3 regions of the Promicromonospora sp. Populi genome follow, and region 1 is predicted to be linked to each of the others. Evidence: predicted binding sites of a transcription regulator. Region 1 holds the regulator's gene; each other region holds the start of a gene.
What was found. The regulator HrcA, encoded in region 1, represses chaperone genes, less so after heat shock. The targets are predictions, from matches to a motif close to TTNGCACTCGNNNNNNNCGAGTGCNAA.
Positions count from the first base shown of each region.

Region 2: groES (co-chaperone GroES) is a predicted target of HrcA. The motif match lies at 1,485-1,511, and genes of this name have one in related genera.
Region 3: AB1046_RS13805 (FmdB family zinc ribbon protein) is a predicted target of HrcA. The motif match lies at 1,768-1,794, and genes of this name have one in related genera.

Region 1 covers NZ_CP163528.1:2,239,727-2,244,843, forward strand. The annotation lists gene AB1046_RS10215 (16S rRNA (uracil(1498)-N(3))-methyltransferase) at 1-258, opposite strand, end outside; gene dnaJ (molecular chaperone DnaJ) at 269-1,390, opposite strand; gene hrcA (heat-inducible transcriptional repressor HrcA) at 1,432-2,451, opposite strand; gene AB1046_RS10230 (hypothetical protein) at 2,720-2,887, shown strand; gene AB1046_RS10235 (AAA family ATPase) at 2,892-5,117, shown strand, end outside.
Region 2 covers NZ_CP163528.1:4,447,206-4,452,322, forward strand. The annotation lists gene AB1046_RS20140 (glutamate--cysteine ligase) at 1-94, opposite strand, end outside; gene AB1046_RS20145 (SAM-dependent methyltransferase) at 91-1,359, opposite strand; gene groES (co-chaperone GroES) at 1,695-1,991, shown strand; gene AB1046_RS20155 (WhiB family transcriptional regulator) at 2,116-2,403, opposite strand; gene AB1046_RS20160 (MerR family transcriptional regulator) at 2,595-3,821, shown strand; gene guaB (IMP dehydrogenase) at 3,889-5,117, shown strand, end outside.
Region 3 covers NZ_CP163528.1:3,054,832-3,059,948, forward strand. The annotation lists gene AB1046_RS13800 (penicillin acylase family protein) at 1-1,667, opposite strand, end outside; gene AB1046_RS13805 (FmdB family zinc ribbon protein) at 1,853-2,224, shown strand; gene AB1046_RS13810 (Flp pilus assembly protein CpaB) at 2,820-3,449, shown strand; gene mscL (large conductance mechanosensitive channel protein MscL) at 3,608-4,021, shown strand; gene AB1046_RS13820 (hypothetical protein) at 4,193-4,450, opposite strand; gene AB1046_RS13825 (hypothetical protein) at 4,488-5,117, opposite strand, start outside.

The DNA of each region.
Region 1 (5,117 bases):
CACGACGACGGCGGGCGGCGGCTCGACGTCCCGCTCCTCGACCCGCAGGTGCACCTCGGCACCGTTCACGGACTCGACGACGGTCCGCAGGCGCACGCCGGCGCCGTCGACCACGTCGATGCGCTCCCCCGGGCCGCGGCGCTGGACGACACCAGCGTGCCGCCCCTCCGCGCCGTCGAGCACGTACACGGTGCCGGGCGCGTACTGGGACAGCGGATGGGCGGTGGACGCCTCCGCGAGAAAGACCGGTGCGCTCATGGGTGGTCGATCAGCGCCCGCTGAGCTTGTCGCGCAGGCGCGAGAACACGCCACCGTTGACCGACGTGAGCCGCGACTCGGGTCGCTCCTCGCCGCGCAGGACGGCGAGCTGCTGCATGAGCGCGGTCTGCGCCTCGTCCAGGGCCGTGGGGACCTGGACCTCGATGTGCACGTTCAGGTCACCGCGACCGGCCGAGTGCAGATGCCCCACACCCAGGCCCTTCAGCGTCATGACCTGGCCGGGCTGCGTGCCTGGGCGCAGGTCGATCTCCTGCAGCCCGTCCAGCGTGTCGAGCTCCAGCACCGTGCCGAGCGCGGCCGCCGTCATCGGGACCTGGAGAGTGCAGTGCAGCTCGTCGCCGCGCCGGACGAAGGTGTCGTGCGCGCGCTCGCGGATCTCGACGTACAGGTCTCCGGCGGGGCCGCCACCGGGGCCCACCTCACCCTGCGCGGAGAGCTTGATGCGCGTGCCGGTGTCGACGCCGGCGGGCACGTTCACGGCGATGGTGCGGCGCGAGCGCACGCGGCCCTCACCGGAGCAGTCGGTGCACGGCTCGGGGATCACTGTGCCGAAGCCGCCGCAGGCGGAGCACGGCTGGTTCGTCGTGACCGGGCCCAGGAACGAGCGGGCGACCCGCTGTACGGAGCCGCGACCGTGGCAGACGTCGCAGGTTCGGGCGTGGGTGCCCGGCCGCGCGCCGTCGCCGCCACAGGTGTTGCAGACCACCGCGGTGTCGACCTGGATCTCCCGCTTGGCGCCGAAGACCGCCTCGGACAGCTCCAGGTCGAGCCGCACCAGCGCGTCGTTGCCGCGCCGCGCGCGCGGGACCGGCCCGGCGGGCTGACCGCCGCCGAAGAACGTCTCGAAGATGTCCTGGAAACCGAACCCGGCCCCGAACCCGCCACCCGCGCCGCCACCCGGTGCGGTGGGGTCCACGCCCATGTCGTACTGCTGGCGCTTGTCCGGGTTGGAGAGCACCTCGTACGCGCGCGCGACGTCCTTGAACCGGTCCTCGCCCACGTCGCCGGCCACGTCGGGGTGCAGCTCGCGGGCCAGCTTGCGGTATGCCTTCTTGATCTGCTCGGGCGAGGCGTCGCGCGGAACACCGAGGATCTCGTAGTAGTCGGTCACAGGTCTCTCTCTGTGGGAAAGTTTTGTGGAAGGTGGGGATGTCAGCTGGGCAGCACTCGCGACAGGTAGCGCGCGACGGCGCGCACCGCGGCGATGGTGCCCGGGTAGTCCATGCGGGTGGGGCCGATCGAGCTCAGGATCGCCACCGTGTCGCCGTCGGACGAGCCGTAGCCGGACGTGACGACGGACGTCTCCGACAGCCCCGCCAGCCGGTTCTCGTGGCCGATGCTCACGGCTACCCCGGCGTCGTCGGTCATGTCGGTGAGGAGGCCGAGCAGGACCACCTGCTCCTCGAGCGCCTCGAGCACGGGCCGCAGGCCCTGCTCGAACCGCATGCTCGCCCGCGCCAGGTTGGCCTGGCCCGTCAGCACTATGCGCTCCTCGCTCTCCTCGCCGAGCGCGGCAGTGACGACCTCCGCCACCGCGGTGGCGAGCGCCCGGTGCCCGTCCGGCATCGCTTCGGTGACCCGTGCGAACGCGGTGCCGATCTCGGTCAGGCGGTGGCCGGCGGCCGCGGCGTTGAAGCGGGCGCGCAGCTCGCCGAGCGTCCCGTCGTCCATCCCGACAGGCACGTCGAGGAAGCGCTGCTCCACCCGCCCCGTGTCGGTGATGACGACGACGAGCAGCCGCCCCTCGACGGTGGGCACCAGCTCGAGGTGCCGCAGCCCGGAGCGCCGCAAGGACGGGTACTGCACGACGGCGACCTGGCCCGTCAGCTGGGCGATGAGCCGCCCGGCGCGTGCCACTACGTCGTCCAGGTCGACCGCCTCGGACAGGAAGGTCTCGATGGCGCGCTTCTGGGGAGTGGTCAGCGGCCGCACCTCGGCCAGCTGGTCGACGAACAGGCGGTAGCCCTTGTCGGTGGGGATGCGCCCCGCCGACGTGTGCGGCTGCGCGATCAGGCCGGCCTCCTCGAGCGCCGCCATGTCGTTGCGGACGGTCGCCGGGGACACGCCGAGCTGGTGCCGCTCGGTGAGTATGCGGGAGCCCACGGGCTCCCGTGTACGGACATAGTCCTCGACGATCGCTCGCAAGACATCAAGCCTACGTTCCTCGCTCACCGCGCTCACCTCCGTCCCGGGTACAACGTCCAGGACCCGCATCCGGGTTCCGGCCCGCTCACCGGCGCTGCCTCCAGCACTCTCGCCGACCGAGTGCCAATCCTACGCGCTTACCCGATGCGTCTAAGGCGATGCCCTAGACAGCACCCGACCGCCGGGCAGACCCGACCCGAAAGATGGGGCGACCGCCCGATCCGCCCCCGCTACCTCACGGACGAACCTTGAATCACGCCAGCAAAGGGCCGGCTTCGAGCCAGGAGGCAAAACGATGTTCGGGTTCTCCGACTACACCGAGTACCGCAGGAACGAGCAGGACCTCGACCGCCGCACCGAGCAGAATCGGGTGGCGCGCGAGCGGAAGGACACGGCCCGCCGTCAGGCGGCCGAACGACGCGCCGCCGAGCGGAACGACGAACGGACCGGCATGGGACGATGAGCCCATGCCGGTCCCCCGCTCCCGTCTCGTGGGCCGAGCCCGCGAGCTCGGCGAGCTCACGGCCGCTCTCGACGACATCCGCACGGGCGTGGGCCGCACCGTCGTGATCGCCGGCGAGGCCGGGATCGGCAAGACCCGCCTCCTCGACGAGCTCATCACGCGCACCGGCGACACCACGGTCCTCGTCGGGCAGTGCACCGACTCCGGCTCCGGACCCGTCCCCTACACCGCACTGGCCGGCCTGCTGGGCACCCTCGTCGCGGCCGTCGGCCCCGAGGCCGCCCTCGCCGCCGCCGGACCCGCCGCCGGCGCCCTGTCCGCGGTAGCACCCCAGCTCTTCGCACCGGCGCCCGGCGCCGGTGCCGACCGCGTCCCCGAGGTCCTCACCGACCTGCTCATCGAGCTAGCCGCACAACACCCGCTCGTCGTCGTTTTGGAGGACCTGCACTGGTCCGACGACATCACCCGCGCCGTAGCGGTCCGGCTCACCCGCGCGGCACCCCCCGGCCTGCTCCTCCTGCTCAGCTACCGCAGCGACGACGTCGGCCGTGCCCACCCGCTGCGGGCGGTCATGGCCGAGCTCGACCGGGCCCGGATCACCACCCGCCTCGACCTCACCCGCCTGGGCGCCGACGAGGTCCGGGAGATGGCGCAGGACCTGCTCGACGGCTCACCCCGGCAGAGCACTGGCCCCGGCCCGGAGGCGCTCGCCGACCTCGCCGACCGCAGCGAGGGTGTGCCGTTCTACGTCGAGGAGCTGGTGGGTTTCCTCGGCACCGACCTGCCCGGCTCGCTGCGCGACATCCTCCTGCTGCGCTACTGGAACCTCAGCCCGGCGGCCCAGGCGCTGTGCCGGGTGGTCGCGGCCAACGGGACCCGGGTCTGGTACGAGATGCTGGACGCCGTCCTGGCGGACACGTCGGCGGATCCGGCACCGTCGGGCCACGAGGAGACCGCACGCGAGGCGGTCGACGCGCAGGTGCTCGTCGTCACCGACGTCGGGTACACGTTCCGGCACGCGCTGGTCCAGGAGGCCGTCTACGCGGAGCTGCTGCCCGGCGAACGACGCCGGCTGCACGCCGCGTACGCGCGGGCTCTGGAGCGGGCCTTCGCCACGGAGTCCCGGTCGGTGGCGAAGCTGTCCCGGATCGCCGACCACTGGTGGCGCGCGGGGGTGCTCGACAAGGCGCTGGCCGCGGCCGTCGTCGGGCATCAGGCGGCGGCCGAGGGCGCGGCCTCGGCCGCCGCGGTCACGCTGGGCGAACGGGCCCTGGAGCTCTGGGAGCAGGTGCCCGACGCCGCGGCGGTGGCCGGCCTGCCGCACCACGAGCTGCTGCGCACGGTCGCCGAGTCGCTCCGCGGCTCGACCCGCACGGCTCGCGCCCTGGCGGTCGCGCACGACGCGATCGCGGAATGGCCCGACGACGACCCGGTGGGCCTCGCCAGCATGCTCGCCGACACCGCGCTCATCGCCGGTCACGCCGGCTCGGACGAGGCGCCGGAGCTCATCGAGCGTGCCCTCGCGCTCGTGGAGCCGGGCCGGGACGACGCGGTGCGCGGTCAGGTCCTGCTACGGCGGGCGCGCACCGCGATGCTCGACGGTCGGTCGCAGGAGGGAATCGAGGCGGCCACCGCCGCGTACGACGCCGGGATGGCGATCGGTGACGCCGAGCTCATGTCCGTCGCGCTGAACCTGCGGGGCGTGAGCCGGTTCCAGCTCGGCGACCCCGACGGCCTCGCGGAGATCGAGCGCGGGCGCGACGCGGCAGGGGGCGAGTGGCAGGGGCTGGTCCGGTACTACATCAACGGGTCCGACGCCCGGCTCACCATGGGCGACTGGACCGGCGCCGCGAAGATCGCCCAGGAGGGTGTGGCGGCCGCACGGCGGCATGGCGCAGCCGAGGGCGCCCGGATCATGATCGAGGGGAACGTCGTCGAGGCCCGGATCGGGCTGGGCGACTGGGCCACGGCCGCCGCCTGGTACGAGCGGACGATCCCCCTGGTGCACGACAGCGTGTACACCGCCTACCTCAGCGAGCGCCGGACCTGGCTCACGATGTGGCGCGGACAGGTGGAGCGCGCGCAGGCCGAGGCGCGGCGGCGGGCCGCCACCTGGGACCGGTTCGGGCGGCTGGAGGCGCAGATCCGGTCCCGGGTCGCGGTGACGCGGGCCGAGCTCGCACTGCTGCGGGACGAGCCCGCGGAGGCCCTGGAGCAGGTTTCGGCGGTG
Region 2 (5,117 bases), 2.2 Mb from region 1:
CGCCGGTCGCGGGGTCGACGAGCGCGACCTCCCACTCGAGACCCACCGTCGAACGCGGAGACGCGCCGAAGCCGAGCTGCACCGGCGTGCTCATACGGATCCCAGGGGTTCGACGAAGAGCACCTTTTGGTCGCCTGCTACGCGTGTGAGCACGATCGTCGCCTCCTCGGTCCCGGTGAGCACCAGCTGCTTGCGAAGTTGTTCGGGTACCACCGCGGTGCCTCGCTTCTTGATAGTGATCCGCCCGACGTCGCGGTCGCGGAGGTACGCCTTGAGCCGCTTCAGGCTGAACGGCATCGTGTCGAGCACCCGGTAGCCGGTGGCGATCGGGGCCGGGGCGCCGGCCGCCTCCGTGGGCCGGGCCGACGGCAGGTCGGCGAGGTCGTCGGTCGTGATGTAGGCGATGGTCGGGTCGACCAGGCGTCCGCCCAGCTCGGCGGCGGCCTGGGCGACGAGCCCGGCGCGGATGACCGCGCCGTCGGGCTCGTAGAGATACTGCCCGACGGCGCCGACGTCCGGCGCGGTCTCGTCCCCCCGGACGGTGCGGCTGAGCGTGTGCTCCTTGCCGTCGTCGTCCGTGAACGTGCGCAGCACGAGTGCCGAGCGTCCAGGACCGTCGGGCGCGAGCGGGCCGAACCAGAGCCCGGCCTCGACCACGTCGCCGTTTACCGAGACCCACTGCGTCTCGGCGTCGTCGGGCAGCCCGTCGTGCGCGATGCCCGGGCCCACCTTGATGCCGATGGCGGCAACCGTCTCGCGCAGCGCCCAGACGGCGTCGAGCGGCGGTTCGTAGGCGCGCGGGTCGAAGACGCGGCGGCTGCGGGCGCCGGCGCCGCCCCCGACCCGGCGGGCCGGGTCGGCATAGACGCCCTCGACGCCCTCGGCCCGTAGGTCGAGCTTGAGGCCGTCGGCATGGCGGACGTCCGCCTCGGGGAAGTGGCGGAGGTTCCACTGCGCGATGGCGGCGGTGCACTCGTCCAGGTCGGTGGCGACCACGCGGAGCCCGGTCCCGGCGAACGCGAGGGAGTCGGCGCCGATGCCGCAGGTGAGGTCGGCGAGCGCGGTGACGCCCGCGTCGAGGTAACGGCGGGCGTGCAGCGCCGCCACCACGAGCCGCGTGGCCTGCTCCAGGCCGTCCGCGGTGAAGAGCATGCCGTCCGCGAAGTCGCCGAACTTGGCCCGCGCCCGGGCACGCAGCCGGGACTGGGTCACCACCGCTGCGGCAAGATCTGATGCGACGCCCTTGGTACGCAGGGTCGTGACGGTCTTCATGGCGTGTCGCTCGTCATAGGGCGGGAGAGCGCCTAGCAGGGCCCAGCCGTCGGGGCTGAGCAGTTTGCTCAGAATCGCCGCATCCATGGGAAGATCTTTCCACGTTTGTCCTGGTCATGACGAGTGACGCGACACACCTTTTGGTAGAGATGGCGAGATTTCGGTGTGCGGTTCGCGCGGCGGTCGCTCGGCCTGTGACATGGTCCCCACCATTGGCACTCGCCTTGACCGAGTGCTAGCGCCGACCTAGATTTGGGGGTGTTCGCCGCTGTGGCATCCCGGATCTCCGGGTGCGCGGCGGAGGACCCAGACGTTCGTGCCCGCCGGCACCCGCGACGACGGCGGACGGTCGAACGTTCGAGCCACTTCAAGTCAACCAAGCAGCTGATCTCTCGATCCGCTCATGAAAGAGGAGGTCCGACGTGTCGGTCCCCATCAAGCCGCTCGAGGACCGGATCGTCGTCAAGGCTCTCGAAGCCGAGACCACGACCGCTTCCGGCCTGGTCATCCCGGACACCGCCAAGGAGAAGCCCCAGGAGGGCGAGGTTCTGGCCGTTGGCCAGGGCCGCATCGACGACAACGGCAACCGTGTGCCGCTGGACGTCACCGTCGGTGACAAGGTGATCTACTCCAAGTACGGCGGCACCGAGGTCAAGTACGCGGGTGAGGACTACCTGATCCTCTCGGCCCGCGACATCCTCGCCGTGGTCGTGAGCTGACCTCAGCTCACGCCGGACAGTAGGACGAGGGCCCCGCACCATCTGGTGCGGGGCCCTCGTTGTTCGGTCCAGAGATTGTTCAGACTTGTTCAGGCTTCGGGTTGACTAGGCCTCGGGTTCTTGACTAGGCAGAGACGGACTTGCCGGCCAGGATCGCCGAGCGCTCGTCCTCGCTGAGCCCGCCCCACACGCCGTACGGCTCACGGACGCGGAGCGACTGCTCACGGCACTGCATCATCACAGGGCAGGAGCGGCAGATCGCCTTCGCGGCCTCGGCTCGCCTGCGTCGGGTTGATCCACGCTCACCTTCGGGGTGGAAGAACAGTGTGTCGTCTGCGTCGCGGCACGTGCCCTGGTACTGCCATTCCCACAGCTCCATCACCGGACCGGGAAGCCTTGAGATCTCCGTCATGTCGAACAACCTACAAGTTGTGCAGAAGTTGTTCAAGGGGCAGTTTTCTCCGATGCGGCGCGAATCGGGTCGGCGGCAAGCGCGTCAGGCCTGACCGGATTTGTTCCACTGTGAGGTGAAAACGACCGAGATCGGCGGCACGCCGGGTTTCGCAGTGGCGCGGAGAGGGCCAGGTCGGCAGAATCAAGACCATGACATCTCCGCGGCCTGCCCAAAGCTCGGGCGGGTCACGTACTTCGAGCCCCGGACTGGCCGTCGCTGCGGTGGCCAAACGCCTCGGGGTGGCTCCCGCCACCCTGCGCACCTGGGACCGCCGCTACGGACTCGGCCCATCGGGCCGTACAGCTGGATCGCACCGCCGTTACACGCCGGACGACGTAGCCCGGCTGCTCGTGATGCGCCGGCTCACCCTGGAGGGTGTCGCGCCCGTGGACGCCGCCCGGGCAGCGGTCGAGGCCGGGGACGCGGAGCTCCAGGACGCCGCCAGGTCCGCCCTGGCGCTGCCCACGGTGCGAGTGCAGGGCGAGCCGGAACTTGAGGAGCCCGAGTTCGAGGAGAAGTTCCTCGGCACCGTCGAGGCCCCCGGGTCCGAAGGGGCACCGGTCGGCTCGGGGCAGAACGGCCGCACAGCTCCGGCGTCGGGCAGCGAGAGCACTGAGGAGCCGCGCGGGCGGGCGCGCCTGCGCGCCCTGCCCGGCGGGGCGGCAGGCGGAGACGCCCCGTCCGCGACCGGGTCGCGGACGGCATCGTCCCCCGCGCCGACGTCGGGCCGGGTGTCCGCACTGGTCGACGCCGCCCTGGCCTACAGCCGGACCGCCTGCGACAACCTGCTCGTGCTGGGTCCCGACGGCGACCCGGCCACCTGGTGGACCGAGCTCGTGGAGCCGGCCTGGCTGCGGCTGTCCGAGCGCACCGTCCTCGCCGGGCCTGGCGAGATGCCCGAGGTGGTGCTCGCGACCTCCGCCCTGCGCGCGCTGCGCAACTACACCGAGGAGTTCGAGCGGGTGATGGTCGAGGCGGGCGGCCCACCGGCCAACCACCCGAGCCGGATGCGCAAGATCGTCCTGGTGTTCGCTGCTCCCGACGAGGTGGTGCCGCTGTCCGCGCACGCGCTCGCCGCGGCGCTGGCGGCGCAGGGTTCGATGGCGCGGATCGTCACGGGTCCCGCGAGCACCCACCGCTCGGTCGAGCTGGTCACCATGGTCCGCCCGACGGCGGTGGTGCTGGCCACGACGCAGAACAAGCCGGACCTCGACGTCGTGCACGCGGTGAACGAGAGCTATCCGGACCTGCCGATCTTCGTGGGGCTGCGGGCCGATGCGGCGGCGACGGAGCTGCCGTTCGGGCCCAAGGTGCAGCGGGTGCGCTCGTTCACCGGGCTGCTGCACGAGGTGCTGGCCGTCATCAAGGCGAGGTGACACACGCCTCGGTCGGGCATCACTGCCCGGCCAGGATCTGGGGTGGCGCGGGCCGTAGACTTGGCGCATGACGGACCAGACCTCGCCGGCCGACCCGTTCGGCTTCCTCGGGCTCACCTATGACGACGTCCTGCTGCTGCCGGGTTACTCCGACCTTGCGCCGTCGGACATCGACACGACGTCTCGCCTGACGCGCGAGATCTCGCTCAAGATCCCGCTGCTGTCCGCGGCGATGGACACGGTCACCGAGTCGGCGATGGCCATCGCCATGGCGCGCCAGGGTGGCCTCGGGGTGCTGCACCGCAACCTCTCCATCGAGGACCAGGCCTACCAGGTCGACCTGGTGAAGCGGACGCAGACCGGCATCATCACGAACCCCGTCACGATCGGCCCGGACGCCACGCTCGAGGAGCTCGACACCCTCGCTGGCCAGTTCCGGATCTCCGGGTTCCCGGTGGTCGACCTCGAGAACAAGCTCATCGGCATGGTCACCAACCGCGACCTGCGCTTCACGCCCGTCGCCGAGTGGGCCACCACCAAGGTGGACGAGGTCATGACGCCGCAGCCGCTGATCACCGGCCCGGCCGGCATCTCGCGCGCCGACGCCACGCTGCTGCTGCGCAAGCACAAGCTGGAGCGGCTCCCGCTGATCGACAACGACGGCCGCATCACCGGCCTCATCACGGTCAAGGACTTCGTCAAGTCCGAGCAGTTCCCCGACTCGTCGAAGGATGGCCAGGGGCGCCTCATGGTCGGCGCGGCGATCGGCTACTTCGGCGATGCGTGGCAGCGCGCGACCGCGCTGATCGACGCCGGCGTGGACGTGCTCGTCGCCGACACCGCGCACGGCAACGTCCGGATGCTGATCGACATGGTCAAGCGGCTCAAGACCGACCCGGCCACCAAGGACGTCCAGGTGATCGGCGGCAACGTCGCCACCCGCCAGGGCGCGCAGGCGTTCGTCGACGCCGGGGCCGACGCCGTGAAGGTCGGCGTGGGGCCGGGCTCCATCTGCACCACCCGCGTCGTCACCGGCGTCGGCGTACCGCAGATCACCGCCGTCTACGAGGCCTCGCTGGCCTGCAAGCCGGCCGGTGTGCCCGTCATCGCCGACGGCGGCCTCAAGTACTCCGGCGAGATCGGCAAGGCCCTCGTGGCCGGCGCCGACACCGTGATGCTGGGCTCGCTGTTCGCGGGCTGCGAGGAGACGCCGGGCGACCTGGTGCTCGTCAACGGCAAGCAGTTCAAGTCGTACCGCGGCATGGGCTCGATGGGCGCCATGTCCTCGCGCGGCAA
Region 3 (5,117 bases), 820 kb from region 1:
CCCGGGCGCGGCCACGAGCCGTCGGACTCCACCGCACCGGGCACGATGGCGCGCACCGGCACCTTGCCCGGAGCCTGGTAGCCGATGTGCCCGTCGGTGGTGGCGAACACGATGTTCTGCGCCGGGACCTCGAACCTCGTGGCCGCCGCCTGCATGTCCTCCGGCGTGCTGGCGACGTTCATGTCGAACACGGCGTCGGCGGTGTGGCCGGGCTCGAGCGCGGTCCACTGCAGCGAGATCTCGTACTGGCCCAGCTCGGTGCCGGTCTCCGTGGGCGAGCCGCGCACCGCATCCATCTCGGTCTCGCCCATGACGGACGAGATGATCGGGCCGTGCACGGTTCGCCGCACCTCGAGGTCGACCGGGCTGCCGCCGTCGACCCGGATCACCTCGGTCTCCGTCTCCATGTCGACCCACTCGTCCGCGCCGCGCAGGTAGGTGTCGTTGCGGACGCGCTCGATGAAGAAGTCGGTGACGTCGGCGCCCATGTTGGTCAGGCCCCACGCGATGTCGGCGTTGTGCCCGATGATCACGCCGGGGAACCCGGAGAAGGAGAACCCGGACACGTCGAAGGGGCACTCCGGACCCACCGTGTTGCAGTGCAGGCCCACCTGGGCCCAGATGCCAGGCGCGGCGAGCGAGAGGTGCGGGTCGTTGGCCAGCAGCGGCATACCGGACTCCGTGTACTCGCCCGATACCGCCCACGAGTTCGAGCCCGTGCTCGCGCCGCGCGCGATCTGCACGGGCACGGCGTCGAGCGCCCGCTGCGCGGCCTCGAGGGCCGCCGCGAGGTCCGGGCTCTCGTACACGTCCCCGGTGCCCGACGACGTCTGGGTCGCCGGGCTCTCCGGCGTCACCGGCGGGACGCCGGCCTCGGCGGGATCGAGGATCGTCGCGTTGCCCGTGCCCGAGTACGCGGGGAACAGCTCGGCGACGCGCGACGCGTCGTCGAGGGTGCTGTAGGCCAGGGCGCGGTCGAGCTCTTCGTTGTAGTTGCCGCGCAGGTCCCAGGCCATGGCCTTGAGCCAGGCGAGTGAGTCGATCGGGTCCCACGGCTCCGGCTCGTTCACCTCGACGCTGATGTCGAGCACCGTGTACTCCACGGCCGTCTCGGCGGGGCTGCGGTTCGCGAGGTAGGCGTTCACGCCGTCCGCGTAGGCCTGCAGGTACTGCCGGGTGTCGTCGTCGAGGATGTTGAACTCCTCCTCCGCGACGTGCCGCCAGCCGAACGTGCGGGTGACCATGTCGGCCTGGATCGCCTCGGCGTTGTTGCCCACGAGCTCGGCCAGGCGGCCTGCCGTGACGTGCCGGCGGTAGTCCATCTCGAAGAAGCGGTCCTGCGCGTGCACGTAGCCCTGCGCGCGGAACAGGTCTTCGGCCGAGTCGGCGTAGATCTGCGGCACGCCCTGGGCGTCGCGGCTGACGCGCACGTCCGAGCTGAGTCCCTCGACCTGCACCTCCCCGGAGACCTCCGGGAGCGGACGGCGACCGGTGAACCAGCCGAAGGTCGTCAGCGCTACCAGCGCGAGCACCAGGATGACCGTGGTACCGACGATGAACTGGCGAACGCGGGTGGTTCGAGTGCGACGGCGCTTGGTGGGTCGCGCACCGTCGGAGGTGGCAGTTTCGGCGGGCTCTACGGGCTCGGCGGGAGTGGTCGCGGACACGCAGTGGAGACTACCGCCCGCCCCTGGACATGAGTGAACCCACCTGGGTGAACACACTCAGGAGAAGCTGGGACTATCCCCCGTCGCTCGACCGTTACTATTGGCACTCGGAAACCCCGACTGCCAGAGCCGGTCCCGGTGAGCGCGCGACGCCCCGGCCGACCTGACGTCCAAGAGGAGTGCACGTGCCCACCTACGCGTACCGGTGTGCCGACTGCGGCCACGCATTCGACATCCACCAGGAGTTCAGCGACTCTTCGCTGACCGTCTGCCCCGAGTGCCAGGGCAAGCTGCGGAAGGTCTTCAGTTCCGTCGGCGTCACCTTCAAGGGCTCCGGCTTCTACCGCACGGACTCGCGCAGCACGTCGACGACCAGCACGCTCAAGCCCGGCAAGACTGAGTCCTCGTCGGACTCGTCCTCTTCTTCCTCGGGATCCTCTGGGACTTCGGGCGGGTCGTCCTCGGGCGACTCGGGGTCGTCGTCCTCCGGTTCGACGTCGAGCTCCTCCGGCTCCTCGTCGAGCACGTCGAGCACGTCAAAGGCCGCCTCGGCCTGATCGCCGTCGGGCCGCGTGCCCGGGTCAGCGGTCCCCTTTTCGGTCTGTTGCTGCCGACCGGCGCTGACTTCGGTCCCTTGCTACCGACCAGATCCTCACTTCGGTCGGTTGCTCTGAGATCGGTCCGTTAATTGACCGATCTCAGAGCAACCGACCGAAGTCGCGAACGCGATGAGGCAAGTGACCGAAGTCGCCGATCGCCGGCATCGTCGCGGCGCGTCGGACCGAACTCAACTTCATGGCCGCAGATGCACTGCCCCTGCCGGCCCACCACCCCGCGTCGATCCGAGATTCCCTGGCCGGGTTCAGCGACCCGCTCGACGGGTTCCAGCGGCGCGAGCTTGACCACAGGTGGCGTCTTCCCGTCGTCGTGCACAGGTTGTTCGACGACGGCGCGGCGACCCCACTCCGGCGGCCTAGCGTCGCGGGCATGGGACTTCTCGACACGATCACCAAGCCGGCCGCACCGGGACGGCGGCTCCATCCGGGATTTCCAGGGCCCCTCGATCCAGGAGGACCAGGTCCTGAAGGGTCCAGTCCGGGAGGGCCCGGTCCTGGAGGGCTCCGTTCGCCTCGGCTCCGGCGCGCGCGGCGCATGCTGTGGCGCTGGCGCTTCGCCCTCGCGGCCGCCATGTTCGGGCTCGCGGTCGCCCTGACCTTGCACGTCCTGCGCCCGCCGCCACCCCCGACCGTCGACGTGGCGGTCACGGCCCGCCCCGTCGCGGCGGGCACGGAGCTGACCCGGGACGACGTGCGAGTGCGCGCGATCGCGGCCGACGTCGCACCACCCGGCGCGGTACGCACCGTTCATGAGCTGCTGGGGCGCGCGGCGGTCGTCGGACTCCCGGCGGGTGCGCCGCTGCACGCCTCGCTCGTGTCCGACGACGGCGTATCCGCCGCCGCCCCGCGCGGCACCGTGGTGGTCCCGGTCCGGCTGTCCGACGGCGCGGTCGCCGCCCTCCTGCGCCCCGGCGACCGGGTGGATCTACTGGCAGGGGCGACGCCAGGGATCGAATCGGCCGGGGAGCCCCAGTACCTCGCCAGGAACGCGCTCGTGCTGCCGATCCCGGCCGAGCGCGAGCCGGAAAGTGCGGGCGGACTGCTGGGTCCGGCGTCGGACGGAGACGAGCCGGTCACGCTCGTCGCGGTAACCCCGAGGGACGCGCCGGAGCTGTCGGCAATATCGGGCTGGGGCTCGGTGACCGCGGTGCTGGTACCCCACTAATACAATGGGCAGGACTCGGGCGTATTTGCGGCGCAATGCCGCCAATTTGGCTGAATGTCGCGTCGACGTGCGCTGAACCGGATTTTCCGCCACAATCCCCTTCGAGGTCTCGGCTGACGCCGAACCACACCAAACGTCAAAGAGATCCAGGGGGATCCATGCGCGACCTGCTCACCGGCTTCAAAGACTTCATCGCTCGCGGCAACGTGATCGACCTCGCCGTCGGTATCGCGATCGGCACCGCCTTCACGGCCGTCGTCGCGGGGCTGCTCAACGGCATCATCAACCCGTTGATCGCCGCGATCTTCGGGCAGCCGAACATCTCCGGTGTCGGCCAGTTCACGCTCAACAATGCCGACTTCAGCATCGGCCTGTTCCTCCAGGCGTTGCTCAACTTCCTCATCGTCGCGGCAGCGATCTACTTCCTTGTTGTCATTCCGATCAACAAGCTGCAGTCCCTGCGCAAGCCCGCGGAGGAGGAAGCCGTCGAGGAGGCCCTCGACGAGCAGGTTGTGCTCCTCACCGAGATCCGCGACCTGCTCCGTAGCCAGGCCGGCTCGCAGCCCCGCTGAGCCCAGCCGCCCGGTTCTGCGCGCGACCTCGGAATGTGGGCGCGCCGCGAACTTCAGGAGATCGGTAAAAAGGTCAGGTGACCGGCAACCCGCCGATCACCTGACCTTTTGCCGATCACCCGGTGCCTCACCCAACCGGCCTCACCCAGCCGGGCCTCACCCAGCCGGGCCTCAGCCCCAGTGCGGCGGGACGTCGCGGCGGAGCTGGTCATCGTTGGAGCCGTGACCGGAGTCGGCCGAGGCTCCGCCGTCGGAACCCTCGGTCCAGCCGGCCGGGCGCTCGTCGGCGCTGACGCCCAGCACGGCCTCGCGCTCGGTCCCGCGCCGCACGACACGCCGGGGCCCCCGGCGCCGCGGGGCGGCTGCGCTCAGTGTCGGGGCGTCGTCGCCCGGCGCCGGGTCGGCCGGCTTGTTCTCGGACTCGCTCACCCCACCATTGTGACCCCCACGCGAGCCAGCGCCGGACTCAGCCGTCCAGGACCTCCGGGACGATGAGCTCAGCCGCCGGTGCCACTCCGCCGGCCAGCCCCACCCGGGCGTCCCGCACGGACAGCACCACACGCCGCACCCGCTCGGCCTCGGCGTCCGGGTCCAGGAACGCGGCAGCGGACCACACCTGCGCCACCACCCAGCCGAGGCGTTCGAGCCGCTCGGCGAGCTGCCGGTCGCGCACGCGGATGGAGGGCTCGGCCACGTAGGCGGCGTCGTCGGTCAGGACGGCCACGAGCAGCTCGCCTGGCAGGTCGGGGTGGCCCACCGCGAGCGGGATCCGGTCGCTGCCGGGGAGCCCGTAGTCGGTCTCGACCACGAGGCCCGAACGCCACAGCCGCTCCCCCAGGTCCACGACGAGCCGGTCGACGGACCGCGCCACGTCAACGCCGTTGCCGATCTCCACCTGGTCCGCGAGGCCCGAGCGCTCCTCGGCGAAGGCCAGCACCCGCGCCAGCATCTGGGGCCCTGGCCCGCGCAACCGCTCCGGGTCGAGATCGGCGGCCGGGAAGCAGGACACCACGTGCAGCCGCTTGCGCGCTGCCCCCAGCGAGCCGAGCAGCATCGCGTCGCCGCCGCCCTCGCCGAGCACGCCGAACCGGTGCAG